2 regions of the Nocardiopsis sediminis genome follow, and region 2 is predicted to be linked to the other one. Evidence: predicted binding sites of a transcription regulator. Region 2 holds the regulator's gene; the other holds the start of a gene.
The links. The regulator HrcA, encoded in region 2, represses chaperone genes, less so after heat shock. The targets are predictions, from matches to a motif close to TTGGCACTCTCNNNNNGAGAGTGCCAA.
Positions count from the first base shown of each region.

Region 1: the regulator HrcA is predicted to act here: its motif matches at 3,608-3,634, upstream of groES (co-chaperone GroES).

Region 1 covers NZ_JBHSBH010000020.1:99,713-107,770, forward strand. Annotated here, with positions in the region: gene ACFOVU_RS28190 (apolipoprotein A-IV repeat region-like domain-containing protein) at 1-1,855, opposite strand, end outside; gene ACFOVU_RS28195 (class I SAM-dependent methyltransferase) at 2,264-3,538, opposite strand; gene groES (co-chaperone GroES) at 3,743-4,054, shown strand; gene groL (chaperonin GroEL) at 4,226-5,839, shown strand; gene ACFOVU_RS28210 (sigma-70 family RNA polymerase sigma factor) at 6,135-6,725, shown strand; gene guaB (IMP dehydrogenase) at 6,990-8,058, shown strand, end outside.
Region 2 covers NZ_JBHSBH010000004.1:453,081-461,138, forward strand. Annotated here, with positions in the region: gene hemW (radical SAM family heme chaperone HemW) at 1-241, shown strand, start outside; gene ACFOVU_RS06100 (DUF4870 domain-containing protein) at 270-854, opposite strand; gene ACFOVU_RS06105 (DUF4870 domain-containing protein) at 1,012-2,070, opposite strand; gene ACFOVU_RS06110 (DUF3097 domain-containing protein) at 2,168-3,022, opposite strand; gene ACFOVU_RS06115 (hypothetical protein) at 3,060-3,671, opposite strand; gene hrcA (heat-inducible transcriptional repressor HrcA) at 3,833-4,846, shown strand; gene dnaJ (molecular chaperone DnaJ) at 4,847-5,998, shown strand; gene ACFOVU_RS06130 (16S rRNA (uracil(1498)-N(3))-methyltransferase) at 6,140-6,880, shown strand; gene ACFOVU_RS06135 (hypothetical protein) at 6,963-7,691, opposite strand; gene ACFOVU_RS06140 (SigE family RNA polymerase sigma factor) at 7,688-8,058, opposite strand, start outside.

The DNA.
Region 1 (8,058 bases), on a different contig from region 2:
CGACCTTGCCTTCGAGGCCTTCGAAGCTCCCCTCGAAGTGGCCTTCGAAGGTGTCGAAGCGGTCGCTCAGTCGGCCGAGGCCGTGCTCGAACTTCCCGGTGATGGCGGTGAGGTGCTGGTCGACGCGGTCGGACAGCTCGCGCTGCCGCTGCTCCAGCCGGGAGTCGACCGCGTCGCGGTGCTCCTCGACCAGCCCGGTCAGCGCGGTGTGCCGCTCCTCGCCCTGCTCGTGCAGGCTGCGCACGCTCGCGGTGACGGAGTCGCGCAGCTCGGCCAGCGCCGCGGTGGACGCCGCGAGGTCGGCGTCGGCCTTGTCGCGCAGCCCCTTCGCGGTCTCGTCGAGCCGGGCGGTGACGGCCTCGTTGTGCGCGTCGTCGCGCTCGCGCAGCTCGGCGCGATGGACCTCGAGCTGCTCGTGGAGTTCGCCGAGGCGCTGGCGCAGGTGGGCGCGGAGGTCGCCGAGCTTGTCGTCGGTGGACTCGGCGAGCTTGACGACGGCGCTGTTGGCGTCGGCGATCGCGGCGGTCGCCTCGGCGTGGTTCTCCTCGGCCTGCGTGGTGAGCAGCCCCAGCCGCTCGGCGAGCCGGGCGGCCGCCTCCTCGTGGCGCCGCTCGGCTTGGGCGGAGAGGTCGCGCAGGCCGTCGGTGAGCTCGGTGGAGAGGGCCGCGTGCCGCTCGTCGGCGTTCGCGCGCAGTTCCGCGGCGGTGGCGCGGAGGTCGTCGGCGCCGCTGTCGAGCCGCTCGGTGAGCGCGGTGTGGTGTTCTTCCGCCGTGGTGCGGAGGTCGGCCGCGGTGGCGTTGAAGTTCCCGGAGAGGGCGGTATGCCCCTCCTCGACCGTGGTGCGCAGGTCGTCGGCCGTGGTGTCGAGCCGTTCGACGAGGGCGGCGTGGCGCTCCTCGGCGGCGGTGCGCAGCTCGCCGGTGGCGGCGTCGAGCCGGGCGTCGAGCGCCGCGTGGTGGTCGGCGGCCTCGGCGCGGATCTCCTGGACGGCGGTGCCGAGCCGCTCGGTGAGCTCGGTGTGGCGCTCTTCGGCGGCGGTGCGCTGCTCCTCGGCGCCCGCGCGAACTTCCTCGGCCGCGGCGTCGAACCGCTCGGTGACGGCCTGGTGCTGCTCGCGCAGAGTGGCGTCGACGGCGTCGTAGCGCTCGGCGACCGTGGCGCTCAGCGCCTCGCGCCCGTCGGCCACCACCTGCTCCAGCGCCTCGCGCCCCTCGGCGACGGCGGCCGCGAGGGAGTCGTGGCGCTCGCCCGCGGCGGTCATGGCCGACTCGTGGCGGCGCTCGGCGAGCTCGGCGGCGCCGGCCAGCGCGTCGTCGATGGCCTTGGCCTGTGCGGAGGCGGACTCGATGGCCTCGTCGATCTGGGTGAAGCGTGCCTCGACCCCGGTGGCCAGCCCCTCCAGCCGCTCGGTGAGGAGCCCGACCTTGTTCGAGGTGGCCTCTTCGGCGTCGGCGAGGCTCTTGAGCCGGGACATGACGGTTTCGAGGTGGCCGTTGATCCCGCGGATGTCCGCGCGCAGCGCGGGGAGTTCGGAGAGCGGCTTGACCCGTTCGCCGACCAGGGCGATGTGCTCGGCCAGTGTCTCGGCCCATTCGGGCGGGCGCGAGCTGAGCTCGTCGACCCGGGACTGGACGGCGGCGACCGATTCGGCGAGGGTGGCGAATTCGCGCTCGCGGAACTCCCGCAGCAGCCACTCCATGCCCTCAAGCCGCTGGCGCATCTCCTCGCTGACCGCGCCCTGCGATTTCTGCTCGGACATCTGGTCCTGCGCCGCCCGCGAGAGCAGGTCGCGCATGCGGTCGGAGATCCCGGTCTGCCCTCCCCCGTTGAGGAAGTTGTGGTTGCTCTGTTCCACCGAGGTGCTCCTTTTGATCTGGCGCCCCCACCCGCGTTCGCACGCGGATGGGCGGTGTTCTCAACGGATGCAGCGGGCGCGGGCGGGGAATAGGGCCCGACGTGTGGTCATCACACACGGACATGGCATGCGCACTGGCCGTGAGTGGCCCGTGCATGGCGAAAGGGTGGAAACCGGCGCACACCACCGGTCGCCCCTGGGTACGCCGACCCCGGGAATCCGTGAGAAGGGGAAAGGATTCAGCGGGGGTCAGTTTACCGACATGAGCCACGCTCGCCGGGTTGAAGTGGTGAAAATGTGGATTGTGCTGATTGCCGTGGAATGACCGCAGTCGTCACGGTAGTACGGATGGGCGGGCCCGTCATCCCTCGGCGGCCCCGCAGCGGCGGCGGTTCCGGGGCCGCGGACTCACGGCGAGGCTGTGACCTCGGAACACAGGAGGCAAATAGGGCGGTCGCCGATCCGGGTGAGGACCACGACAACGGATCCCGGTCCCGACGGGCGGAGGTCGCGGCGGAGTTTCTCCACGTCCACGGCCGATCCGCGTTTCTTAATCGTTACCGTTCCGGCGCCCCGTTCGCGTAGCACCGACCGCAGCCGCTTCAGGGAGAAGGGCAGGACGTCGTCCACCGCATAGGCGCGGGCGAACGGGGTGGCGACGAGCCGGTCGGACGTGATGTAGGCGATGTGGGGGTCGAGCAGCGCCCCGCCGACCGCGGCGGCCGCCTCGGCGACGAGGTGGGCGCGGATCACGGCGCCGTCGGGCTCGTAGAGGTAGCGCCTCGGCGCGGCGACCGGCGGGGCGCCCAGGCCCGGGTCGGCGGTCAGGGTCGCCGGGCTCCGCCCGTCGCCCCGCAGCAGCGTGGCGCGGCGCGGGACGTCGTACAGCGCGCCGAACCACAGCGCCGCCTCCTTGACGTCGCCGTCGACCGAGATCCACTCCGCGGAGGCGCCGTCGGGCACCAGCTCGTGGGGGATGCCCGGGGCGGCCTTCACACACGCCGCCGAAGCGCCCTGCGCGAGGTCCATGGCGGTGCCCCACGGCGGGGAGTAGGCGTGCGGGTCGAAGATCCGGCCCCGCTTTCCGCGCCGCGCCGGGTCGCAGAACACGGCGTCGTAGTCGCCCGGGGCGGTCAGCGCGGCGTCGCCGCGGCGGACCCGGACACGCCCGGACAGGCCCAGCGCCGCCGCGTTGGCCTCGGCCACGGCGGCGGTGAACGGGTCGGAATCGACCCCGTCGACCCGCAGGCCCTCGGCCGCGAGGGCGAGCATGTCCGCGCCGATGCCGCAGCACAGGTCGCCCACCAGCGTGTCCGGGGCGACCCCGGCGGCGAAGCGGCGGGCGCGGTACTCCGCGACCGGGCGGCGCGTGGCCTGTTCGAGGCCGTCGGGGGTGAAGTACATGCGCTCCGCGAGGTCGCCGAACTTCGCGCGGGCCCGGCCGCGCAGCCGCGCCTGGGTGAGAGCGGCGGTCACGAGGTCGGCGTGGGGGACGCCGGCCTCCCCGTCGGGGCCGCCGCCCGGCTCCGCGTCCGGTGCGCCGGCCGGAGCCGCCCGGCGCAGGCGCGTGGCCGCGCCCAAGGGGTCGGCGTCGACCTCGGCGGGGTCGATCGAGTCGAGCAGCCGCCGCCCCGCCGGGGTGCGGAGCGCGCGGAAGGCCGCCGACTGCGCACTGGTCGCCAACTCGCCCCCAATGACCTGTTGTGTTCGGTTCCGGGTCCCGCGTGCGCGGGGACGCGGCCGGTTTCCATCTTGGCACTCTCCACGATAGAGTGCTAATCGCGACGAGGCCGGTCTGGCACCCGCGACGACAGGCCGCCGTGGTCGCCCCATGTGCAGCATGTTTGTTTACGGATCACGACGAACCTGAAGGGGGAGGTCACAACCGTGTCGACCGCCACCAAGACCGTGCTGAAGCCGCTTGAGGACCGCGTCGTCGTCAGGACGCTGGAGGCCGAGCAGACCACCGCGTCCGGACTGGTCATCCCCGACACCGCCAAGGAGAAGCCCCAGGAGGGCGAGGTCCTCGCGGTGGGCCCGGGCCGCTGGGACGACGAGGGTGAGAACCGCATCCCGCTGGACGTCAAGGTCGGCGACGTCGTCCTGTACAGCAAGTACGGCGGCACCGAGGTCAAGTACAACAACGAGGAGTACCTCGTCCTCTCCGCCCGCGACCTGCTCGCGGTCGTCGAGAAGTAGGAGACCCGGATCGGCTGACGCCCTTCCGCGTGACATCCCGCCCCGGCCGGCTCGATGCCGGGCGGGGCGGTTTTTTCGCTGAGCGCGCCACCGGGGCACCGGTGTCCGGTGTACCCGGGGGCGGGCGGATACCACTCCCGACGAACGCGCACGGATTGAGGAAAGCTCACCATGCCCAAGATCCTGGAATTCGAGGACGACGCCCGGCGCGCCCTTGAGCGGGGTGTCGACCACCTCGCCAACGCCGTCAAGGTGACGCTGGGCCCGCGTGGCCGCAACGTCGTCATCGACAAGAAGTTCGGCGCCCCGACCATCACCAACGACGGCGTCACCGTCGCGCGTGAGGTCGAGCTGGACGACCCCTACGAGAACCTGGGGGCCCAGCTCGTCAAGGAGGTCGCCACCAAGACCAACGACGCGGCGGGCGACGGCACCACCACCGCCACCGTGCTCGCCCAGGCGCTCGTGCGCGAGGGCCTGCGCAGCGTCGCCGCCGGTGCCTCCCCGATGTCGCTCAAGAAGGGCATCGACGCCGCCGCCGAGCGGGTCTCGGAGATCCTGCTCGAGGGCGCCCGCGAGGTCGGCGAGCGCGCCGACATCGCCTACGTCGCCACCAACTCCGCCCAGGACGCCCAGATCGGCGACCTGATCGCCGAGGCGTTCGACAAGGTCGGCAAGGACGGCGTCATCACCGTCGAAGAGGCCCCGACCTTCGGCCTGGACCTCGCCTTCACCGAGGGCATGCAGTTCGACAAGGGCTACGTCTCGCCCTACTTCGTCACCGACGGCGACCGCCAGGAGGCGGTGCTGGAGGACGCCCTCATCCTCATCAACCAGGGCAAGGTCTCCTCCCTCAACGAGCTCCTGCCGCTGCTGGAGAAGGTCGTCCAGACCAAGAAGCCGCTGCTGATCATCGCCGAGGACGTCGACGGCGACGCCCTGGGCGCGCTGGTCCTCAACAAGATGCGCGGCGCCCTCAACGTCGCCGCGGTCAAGGCGCCCGGCTTCGGCGAGCGCCGCAAGGCCATGCTCCAGGACATCGCCACCCTCACCGGCGGCCAGGTCATCGCCGAGGAGGTCGGCCTGACCCTGGAGAACGCCGAGCTCGACACGCTGGGCAGCGCCCGCCGCATCACCATCACCAAGGACGACACCACCATCGTCGACGGTGCCGGCGAGCAGTCCGAGGTCGAGGACCGCGTCAACCAGATCCGCAAGGAGATCGAGGCCAGCGACTCCGACTGGGACCGCGAGAAGCTCCAGGAGCGCCTGGCCAAGCTGTCCGGCGGCGTCTCGGTGCTGAGCGTCGGCGCGGCCACCGAGGTGGAGCTCAAGGAGAAGAAGCACCGCCTCGAGGACGCGATCTCGGCCACCCGCGCCGCGATCGAGGAGGGCATCATCGCCGGCGGCGGCGCCTCCCTGGTGCACGCCGCGGCTGCCCTCGACGACCTCGGCCGCACCGGCGACGAGGCCACGGGCGTGGCCATCGTGCGCAAGGCGCTGGTCGAGCCGGCCCGCTGGATCGCCGTCAACGCCGGCGCCGAGGGCTACGTCGTCACCTACAAGATCGCCGAGCTCAAGCAGGGTGAGGGCTACAACGCCGCCACCGGCGAGTACGGCGACCTGATGGCGCAGGGCATCATCGACCCCGTCAAGGTCACCCGGTCGGCGGTGCAGAACGCCGCCTCCATCGCCGGCATGCTGCTGACGACCGAGGTGCTCGTCGTCGACAAGCCGGAGGAAGAGGAAGCCGAGGCCGGCCACGGCCACGGGCACGGCCACTGAGCCCTTCCCGGTCGTCCAGAGTGAACGGTTCAGTGCTCTCTGGTCACGCTCGCCTCCTCGCTCGGCTCCAACGGCCCCGCGAGGGGGCCTGCGGCCGGGGCGGCGCCGCCTCCGCTCGCTCGTCGGCTCGCCGTTCCATACCACGCGCGCCCCGATGATTCTCTCGGGGCGCGCGTGCCTTTATCCGGTTTACACCAAATGTGATCATTCTGTAGCCGGGGTTCGTGACGTGTAAGTCCCGGTGTCGGGGCATCATTCGTACGTGACGGATCTACGCGTCGCGGGGGGCCCGCAGGTGCCATCACCAGCAGTCCCGCGCAGGGCGAACGACACGGAACTGAACAACCTGACCTCGCTGGCCGTCCAGGGTGACCACGGTGCGGTGGACTCGCTGATCCGCGAGGTCCGCCCCATGGTCGTCCGCTACTGCCGTGCCCGCCTGGCCCGTGTCTCCGGCTACGTGCACTACTCCGACGACGTCGCGCAGGAGGTCTGCATCGCCCTCCTCGCGGCGCTGCCGCGCTATGAGGACATGGGGCGGCCCTTCGCCTCCTTCGTCTTCGGCATCGCGGCGCACAAGGTGGCCGACGCCCTCCGCGGATCCACGCGCGCCGACGTGCCCACCGAGACCGTCCCGGACCGGCCCGACGACGGCCCCGGGCCGGAGGAGGCCGCGGTCCGCACCGTCGAGGCGGAGCGGGCGCGGGCGCTGCTGAACGAACTGCCCGAGCAGCAGCGGCGGCTGCTGGTGATGCGCGTGATCGCCGGGCTATCGGCTGATGAGACGGGACATGTCCTTGGGATGTCGGCGGGTGCGGTACGGGTTGCCCAGCACCGAGCTCTTGCTCGGCTTCGGGAGGTGGCCGTGGCGAACCGCCTCTTCTAGCGGCGCGTCCTGCCACGCACCCCTGAGCCCGCGGCCCCGGGGTACCCACTGCCCGCCGCGGATTCCCGCCCCCGGCCACTGCCGCCTGGGGCGCCCCGCGCGCTGAGAGCGCGCCGCCCGCCGTGCGCCGGGCCGCACCCGCCCCCCGCGGGTACTGTGACCCTCCCCACCGCCCCGACCGTCCACCTGTGATGTTCCCCGCCGGTAAACCCGCCGGTCAGGGCCATAGGATGAAACGGTCACGGCGAATGGTTGGATGGGGTAATGACGCAGCTGTACACGGGGGCCGACGGCAAGGTGCTGGCGCCTGGCCTCACCTATGACGACGTCCTGCTGGTCCCGGCCTACTCGGACCTCCAGCCCGGCGATGCCGACACCGGCACCCGGCTCTCGCGCGGCATCGAGCTGCGCATCCCGCTGCTCTCCGCGGCCATGGACACCGTCACCGAAGCCCGCATGGCCGTGGCCATGGCCCGCCAGGGCGGCGCCGGCGTGCTGCACCGCAACCTCTCCATCGAGGACCAGGCCGGCCAGGTCGACCTGGTGAAACGGTCCGAGGCCGGCATGGTCACCGACCCCGTCACCTGCGCCCCCGACGACACCCTCGCCGATGTCGAGCAGCTGAGCGCCCACTACCGCATCTCCGGCGCCCCGGTCACCGATCCCGACGGCCGCCTCGTGGGCATCGTCACCAACCGCGACATGCGCTTCGAGGACGACCGCAACCGCCCCGTCCGCGACGTCATGACCCCCATGCCGCTGGTCACCGCGCCCGTGGGCGTCTCCCGCGAAGAGGCCTTCCGCCTGCTGCGCCGGCACAAGGTCGAGAAGCTGCCGCTGGTCGACGACCAGGGCCGGCTGCGCGGGCTGATCACCGTCAAGGACTTCATCAAGAGCGAGCAGTTCCCCGACGCCACCAAGGACGCCGACGGCCGGCTGGTGGTCGGCGCCGCAGTGGGCGTGGGCCCCGACGCCGAGACCCGCGCGCGGGCGCTGGTCGAGGCCGGCGCGGACTTCATCGTCGTCGACACCGCGCACGGCCACTCCTCCGGCGTCGTTGAAATGGTCGCCAAGCTCAAGGCCAACTCGCGCGCCGACATCGTGGCGGGCAACATCGCCACCCGCGCGGGCGCCCAGGCGCTGGTCGACGCCGGTGCCGACGCCGTGAAGGTCGGTGTCGGGCCGGGCTCCATCTGCACCACGCGCGTCGTCGCGGGGGTCGGTGCGCCGCAGCTCACCGCCATCATGGAGGCCGCCAAGGCCGCGGGGCCCGCGGGCGTCCCGGTCATCGCCGACGGCGGGCTCCAGCACTCCGGCGACATCGCCAAGGCGA
Region 2 (8,058 bases):
CTCGCCCGGGCACGCACGCGAGGTCCTCGGCGACGCCGACCGCCGGTTCGAGCGGATCCTGCTGGAACTGCGCATCGCCGAGGGATGCCCGCTGGACCTGCTCGACGGCGCGGGGCGGGCCGCGGCCGAACGGGCGGTGGCCGACGGCCTGCTCGACCCCTCGGCCCACGCCCGCGGCCGGGCGGTGCTCACCCGGCGGGGCCGCCTGCTGGCCGACGCCGTGGTGCGCGACCTCACCTGAGCCGCCCTCGCTCCGCCGCCGGGGGCTCCTACTTCACGAGCGACAGGTTGAACGGGTACTTGTTCCACTCGCCCCGGTTGGCCGCCATGGCGGCCATGATGCCGAGCACCAGGCCGCCGATCCAGGCGGCGAGGAACGTCAGGTAGCCGATGATCAGGATCATCAGGACGCCCGAGACGAAGTAGGCGATCGCCAGCATGATCTGGAAGTTGAGCGCCTGCACCGCGTGGTGCCGCAGGAACGGCGACTCGTCCTTCTTGATCATGTAGAACACCAGCGGCACGAGGAAGCCGACGATCGCCCCGCCGAGGTGGATGAACAGGGCCATCTGGCGGTCGTCGGCCGACACCGGGCCGCCCTGCTGCTGGTGGGGCTGCTGGTACTGGCCGTACTGCGCCGGGGGGTAGGGCTGCTGCTGCGCGCCCTGGCCCGGGTAGCCCTGCTGCTGCTCCTGGTAGCCGGGGTAGCCCTGCTGGCCGTACTGGCCCGGCTGCGGCCCCGTGCCGTAGCCGTGGTCGCCTCCGGGCGGCGGGCCGTAGCCGCCCGGGTACTGCTGCTGGTATCCGCCCTGGCCCTCGCCGTAGGAGGGGTTCGGCGGGTGTGGGTAACTCATGGTCTCCTCGGTCTCTGGCGCCCGGGTCCGGGGCTGGGGACGCAGGCCGCACGGTAGCTGTTGGGGGGTACTCGGGGGTGAAGCGCGGGCACCGGCCCCGCCCCTGATGGGACGGACCGGCCGGCGCCCGGGTTCCGTGGAACGGTGACCGGTGCGGTCACTTCACCAGTCGGATCGACACCGGGTAGCGGTACCAGGCGCCCTTGTTCGCGCCCAGGGCGGCGAGCACCCCGAACACGATCGACAGCACCCAGATCACCGCGATGAACACGGAGCCGATCCACGACGACGTCGGGGCGAAGACGCCGAGCGCGATGTAGGCCGCCCAGGTGAGCAGGTAGGGGATCAACAGGGTGAGCTGGAAGTTCAGCGCCTCGCCCGCGTGGTGGCGGACGAACGGCGAGTGGTTCTTCTTCACCGAGTACACCACGAGCGCGGGCAGCCAGCCGAAGCAGGAGAGGATGACCCCGGACAGGTGGGCGATCATCGCCCAGGTGGGGTCGTCGGCCGCGGCCTGCCCCTGCTGGGGGAACGCCTGCGGGCCGCCGTAGGCCGGGGCGGCCGACTGCTGGGGCTGGCCGGCGTACCCGGGCTGCTGCGGTGGCGCCTGCGGCGCCCCGTACCCCGGCTGCTGCGGCGCCGGAGGGGCCTGCTGCTCCTGGCCCTGCGGGCCGTAGCCCTGGGGCGCATAGGACGGCGGGGCCTGCTGTGCGGGCGGGCCCGGCTGCGGCGGGTAGGGCTGCTGCCCGTACCCGGGCTGTTCGCCCGTGGGGTGGGCGTACCCGGGCTGACCGCCGGTCGGCTGGCCGTAGGCCGGGGGCGGCGCGGCCGGCTGCTGAGGCGGGGCGGCGTACCCCGGGTGCTGGGGCGGCCCCTGCGGGGCGCCGTAGCCCGGCTGCGGCCCGGACTGCGGGCCCTGCGGCGCGGGGCCCGGCGGCTGCTGGACCTGCCCGTAGCCCTGCTGGCCGTACTGGGCAGGGTCGTAGCCCGGCTGGGGGTACCCCTGCTGCTCGTAGCCCTGCCCCGGCTGCGCATAGGGCTGCTGCTGCGGTGCCTGCGGCGGGTAGGGCTGCTGGGCGTACCCCGGCTGCCCACCCGTGGCGGCCCCCTGCTGCCCCTGGCCGGGCTGTCCACCGCTGGGGGCGGCGTGGCCGGGCGCGGGCTGCCCTCCCGAGGGGTCCTGCGGCTGTGGTCGGTGGGGCGGGGTCTCGCTCATCATGTCCCTTGGCTGTGCCGATTGCGTGGAGCAGATTATGCCGTGCGGCGTGTCGTGCCGCCGAACGCCGTCACCGCGGGGTCAGCGCGGACGTGTCCTAGTCTCGCACCACGTAGGGCGCGGTAACGAAGTCGATCAATTCTTCGACGCGGCCCAGCAGATCCGGTTCCAGGTCGGCGAATGTCCGGACCCGGCCGAGGATCCGCTGCCACGCCTCACCCGGCTCCTCCCGCCGGCCGAGGGCGGCCAGCACCCCTTCCTTCCAGGGGGTTCCGCGCGGCACATCGGGCCAGGCGGCGATGCCGAGCACGGAGGGCTTCACCGCCTGCCAGATGTCGATGAACGGGTGGCCGGTGACCAGCACGTGCGGCGACGATACCTGCTCGGCGATCCGCGACTCCTTGGACCCCGGCACCAGGTGGTCCACCAGCACCCCCAGCCGCCGTTGCGGCCCCGGACCGAACGCGTCGACGATCTCGGGCAGGCGGTCCACCCCTTCGAGGAACTCCACGGCCACGCCCTCGACGCGCAGGTCGTGGCCCCAGATCTTCTCGACCAGCTCCGCGTCGTGGGCGCCCTCGACGTAGATGCGGCCCTCCTTGGCGACCCTGGCCCGCGCGCCGCGGACCGCGACCGACCCCGACGCGCTGCGCAGCGGCCCGGAAGGGGCCGCCGCTGCCGGGCGCACCACCGTGACCGGCCGGCCGTCGATCAGGAACGCCGCCGGCGCGAGGTCGAACACCCGGCGCCGGCCCGCGCGGTCCTCCAGGGTCACCGTGGCCTTGTCCCAGGCCACGGCCGCGCCGCAGAACCCTTCGTCGGCGGATTCCACCACCAGGCCGTGCTCCAGGGGGACCTCGGGGACCGCGCCTTTGCGTGGCCGCCGCCAGTCGCCCGCCAGGACGTCGTCGCCGTACCGTCCGCCGCGCCGCTTGCCAGATTCAGTGCCCACGGGCCGCGATGATAGTGGTGAGGCGGGGCGGGACGGGTCAGGACGAGGGCGGGGACGCCCCGCCGGCGACGATGCGGCGCCGGTTCCGGCGCCGCAGGACCGCGGTGAGAATGAGCACCGCGGCGCCGATGAGCACCCCCGCGAGCGCCGGGACGAGGGCGGTGGCGATGGTCCACAGCACGCCCGTGGAAACGCCGGTCAGGTCGTTGCCGTAACCGACCGCGTAGTGCAGGCCGGCGCCGCTGTGGCAGCGGAAGGTGTGGTCGCCCGTCGCGGTCGTGTCGACCCGGCCGGCCAGGAACCAGCCGTCGGAGTGGTGGTCGTGGGCCGGGGTGACCGTGACCGGCCCCGTGGGGCCGTCGATCGTGCAGAACGCGGCGATCTCGTCGTCGGTCGTGTAGTGGTCGGCGTAGATGAGCCAGGCGTGGGAGCCCTGGTCCGCGCGGTCGAGGTCGACGATCGCGGTCTCGTCGTCGCCGAACTGCGCGCGGAAGTGCGGCAGGGAGACCGAGTTCAGCAGCCCGATCACGAACCCCATGGCCCCGGCGACCAGCCCGAAGACCACGATCGCCGCCCCGATCCCGTACCAGGCCCGCGCCGGGCGCAGCAGCGCCGGGTCGACGGAGGGCGGTGCGGGATCGACGGCCATGGCGATCATTCTCGCACCGCACCCCGTGGACGCCCCGGAACGCGGCGCGCGGCGCGCCGGGGCGGCCGCGGACCCGAACCGCGGTCCCTGGTTCCGGCCCGCCCTTGCGCGACGGCATAGAATTAGCACTTACGACCACGGAGTGCCAGGGAGGTGAACGCGTGCTCGACGGCCGCAAACTCGCGGTCCTGCGTGCCATCGTCGAGGACTACGTGTCCACGAACGAGCCCGTGGGGTCCAAGGCCCTCGCCGACCGCCACACCCTCGGGGTGTCGCCGGCGACGATCCGCAACGACATGGTGGCGCTGGAGGAAGAGGGCTACATCACCCAGCCCCACACCAGCGCGGGCCGGGTGCCCACCGACAAGGGCTACCGGCTGTTCGTGGACCGGCTGTCCACGGTCAAGCCGCTGTCCTCGGCCGAGCGCCGCGCCATCGAGACCTTCCTCGGCGGCGCCGTGGACCTCGACGAGATCGTGGCCCGCACCGTGCGGCTGCTCGCGCAGCTCACCCGGCAGGTCGCGATCGTGCAGTACCCCTCGCTCATCCGCTCCTCCGTGCAGCACGTCGAACTCGTCCCCCTGGGCAACCGGCGCGTGATGATGGTGCTGATCACCAACACCGGGCGGGTCGAGCAGCGCGTCATCGACGGCCTCGGCGACGTCACCGAGGACTCCGTCGACAACCTGCGGCAGATGCTCAACCGCGCCCTGGGGGGCAAGTGGCTGACCGACGTCCCCACTGCCGTGGAGGACCTGCCGGCTCAGGTGCCGGCCGGCGACCGACGCATGGCGGTCTCGGTGCTGTCGGTGCTCCTGGAGAGCCTGGTGGAGCGGCACGAGGAGAAGATCGTCCTCGGCGGGACCGCGAATCTCGCGGCGGTGGATTTCTCCGCTAGCCTTCGTGACGTACTCGAAGCGCTGGAAGAAAACGTGGTCCTCATCCGTTTGCTCGGAGAGGTGGGCGACCCGTCCATGCTCACGGTACGCATCGGCGCGGAGAACTCTCACGAGGGCCTCAGATCCACCTCGATCGTGTCCGCCGGGTACGGCTTCGGCGACCAGTCGCTGGCCAAGCTCGGCGTCGTCGGTCCGACTCGAATGGATTACCCGGGAACGATGGGAGCGGTGCGCGCTGTGGCCAGGTACGTCGGAACGATTTTGGCGGGACAGTAAGTGGCGAGGGACTATTACGCGATCCTCGGGGTTCGTCGCGAGGCGACGAAGGACGAGATCAAGAAGGCCTACCGGCGGCTGGCCCGCGAACTCCACCCCGACGTCAACCCGGACCCCACCACCCAGGAGCGCTTCAAGGAAGTGACCCAGGCCTACGAGGTCCTCTCCGACGAGAACAAGCGGCGCATGTTCGACATGGGCCACGACCCCTTCGCCCCCGGTGGCGGCGGTGCGGGGGCCGGCGGCTTCGGCGGCGGCGCCGCGGGGTTCCCCTTCGACGACATCATGAACGCCTTCTTCGGGGGCGGCCAGCCGGGGGCCGGGCGCAGCCCGCGCGACCGCGTGCGCCGGGGGCGCAGCATCAAGGTGCGCATCGAGCTCGACCTCTCCGAGACCGCGTTCGGCGTGACCAAGGACGTCACCTTCCCCACGGCGGTCCTGTGCACCACCTGTCAGGGTGAGGGCACGGCCAAGGGCACCCACCGCCACACCTGCGAGATGTGCCAGGGGCGCGGCGAGGTCTCCCAGGTCACCCGCTCGTTCCTTGGGCAGGTCATGACCTCGCGCCCGTGCCCGCAGTGCGCGGGCCAGGGGAGCATCATCACCGACCCCTGCCCCGACTGCGCGGGCGAGGGCCGGGTGCGCGAGAAGGTCACCCGCAAGGTCCAGATCCCTGCGGGCGTCGAGGACGGCACGCAGATCCAGCTGGCGGGCGAGGGCGAGGTCGGCCCCAACGGCGGCCCGCGCGGCGACATCTTCCTGGAGATCGTCCAGCGCCCGCACCCGATCTTCGAGCGGCGCGGCGACGACCTCCACTGCACCATCACGGTGCCCATGACCGCGGCGGCTCTGGGCGCCTCGTTCACCTTCGAGACCCTCGACGGCACCGAGGAGATCGACCTGCGCCCCGGCACCAGCTCGGGCCATGTGATCACCCTCGGGGGGCGCGGCACCAAGCACCTCGACGGCGGCGGCCGCGGCGACCTCATGATCCAGGTCGACGTCGAGACCCCGGCCAAGCTCGACGAAGAGCAGGAGGCGCTGCTGCGCAAGTTCGCCGAGCTGCGAGGCGAGGACCACCCGCCGGGCAAGTTCAGCCCCGGCCACGGCGGCCTCTTCTCGCGCCTGCGCGACGCGTTCGGGGCCCGCTAGCCGCGGCCTGAGAGGGCGCAGCAGGCCGCGCCGGCACGGCGCACTTCAGCAGGGCCCCCGGCCGCGCGCCGCGGGGCCCCTCGCTGTCGTGGGGCCGCACCCCGCGCCGCGTGCCCGCCGCCCATCCGAGAAAGGGAACCCGTGACGCCTCCCGTCTTCCTCGCCGACGCCGGGCAGCTCGACCGCGACCGCGTGGTGCTCTCCGGCCCCGAGGGCCGGCACGCCGCCGCGGCCCGCCGCATCACGGTGGGCGAGACCGTGCACCTCGTCGACGGAGCAGGAACGCGCGCCCGGTGCGTGGTGGCCGACGTCGGCAAGGACAGCGTGGTCTGCACCGTCGAGGAGCGGTCGGCCGACCCCGAGCCCTCCCCCCGCATCACGGTCGTCCAGGCGCTGCCCAAGGGCGACCGGGGCGAGCTCTCCGTCGAGGTCATGACCGAAGCGGGGGTCGACGCCATCGTGCCGTGGGCGGCCGAGCGGTGCGTGACCCGCTGGAAGCCCGATCGCGCGGCGAAGTCGGTGGCCAAGTGGCGCGCGACCGCGCGGGAGTCCGCCAAACAGGCCCGGCGCAGCCGGATCCCCGAGGTCGCCGACCTTGCCACCACACGTGATGTGGTGGCGCTCGTGGCAGCGGCCGACCTGGGGATCGTCCTGCACGAGGGCGCTCAGGAGGAACGGCTGTCGTCGCTCCCCCTGCCCGGCGCAGGCGGCCCCGGTTTCGTCGTCGTAGTGGGGCCCGAAGGCGGGCTGTCCGACACCGAGCTGGCCGCGCTCGACGAGGCAGGCGCCGTCCGGGCGCTCCTGGGGCCGACCGTGCTGCGCACCTCCACGGCAGGGGTCGCCGCGCTCGCCGTCCTCCAGGCACGCTGCGGACGCTGGTAGCCGCCCTCGGCCGGACAGAGCGGAAGGCCTTCATCGAGCGTGCCCGGAGGGCGCCCCGCAGGCTGAGCGGGAAACACCGCCCCTACTGGACCTGCGAGGCCCCTTCCGGGACGTCGCCGGGGAGGGTGTCGGGCGGGCTCGGGGTGCCGTCGACGTCGCCGTCGTCCTCGTTGTCGCCGCCGTCGGCGGGGACCTCGGGCTCGGCGGGGTCCTCGGGGTCGCCCGCGCCGGAGTCGCCGGGCTCGGAGGGCCGGGGGCTGGGGACGCAGTCGTCGTCGGCCTCGGGTTCCTCGGGCTCGGGGGAGGGGTCCTCGGACTCGGCGGCGCTGGGGCCGGTGGCGCTGGGTTCGGGTGAGGGCGGGGGCGAACACAGCGCGGTGATGCCGGTCCCGTCCTCGTCGGACTCGGAGCCGGGCTCGGACGTGCCGCCGGGGGACGGCGGGACGGCCGTGGCGCCGCCGCCGTCGGCGCCCGCGGCGCCGGGGCCGCCGACACCGTCCTGGGCGTGGCCGTCGGCGCCACCGCCACCCCCGGCGCCGCCATCGCCCGCAGGGCTGTTCATGGACGACGGCAGCAGCTGGTCACGCACCTGCGGGGTGCCCAGCAGGACGGATCCGGCGATCAGCGCCGCCGCGCCCGCGGCCAGCGCGGGACGCAGCCACGGCAGGCCGAACCAGGCGGAGACCCGGCTGCGCCCGGTGCGGGCGCGGATCCTGCCGAGCGCCTCGGGCGACGGGTCCACGGAGTCGGCCTCGGCTTTCAGGGCCGCGCGCAGCCGCTCCTCGAAGGATGCGTCGAACGGGTCGGTCATGTCGTCTGCTCCAGAACCGAGCGAAGGGCGGCGATGCCACGCGCCGTGTGGCTCTTGACGGCGCCGCGGCTGATCCCCATCGAGTCGGCGATCTGGGCCTCGGAGAGGTCCCCGTAGTACCGGAGCACGATGGCCTCACGCTGACGGGTGGGGAGCCTGCGGATGGCTTCGATGACCGCGGCGCGCTCCAGCTCGCCCAGCGCGCCGTGCTCGGCGCTGGGGGCATCGGGCAGCGCCTTGGGGGCGTGCTTCTCGACCACCGCCCGGTGGCGCAGGACCGAACGGGCACGGTTGACCACCGACTGGCGCAGGTAGGACAGCGCCTTGTTGGGGTCGCGGAGACGGCGCCACGCGCCGTGCATGGCGA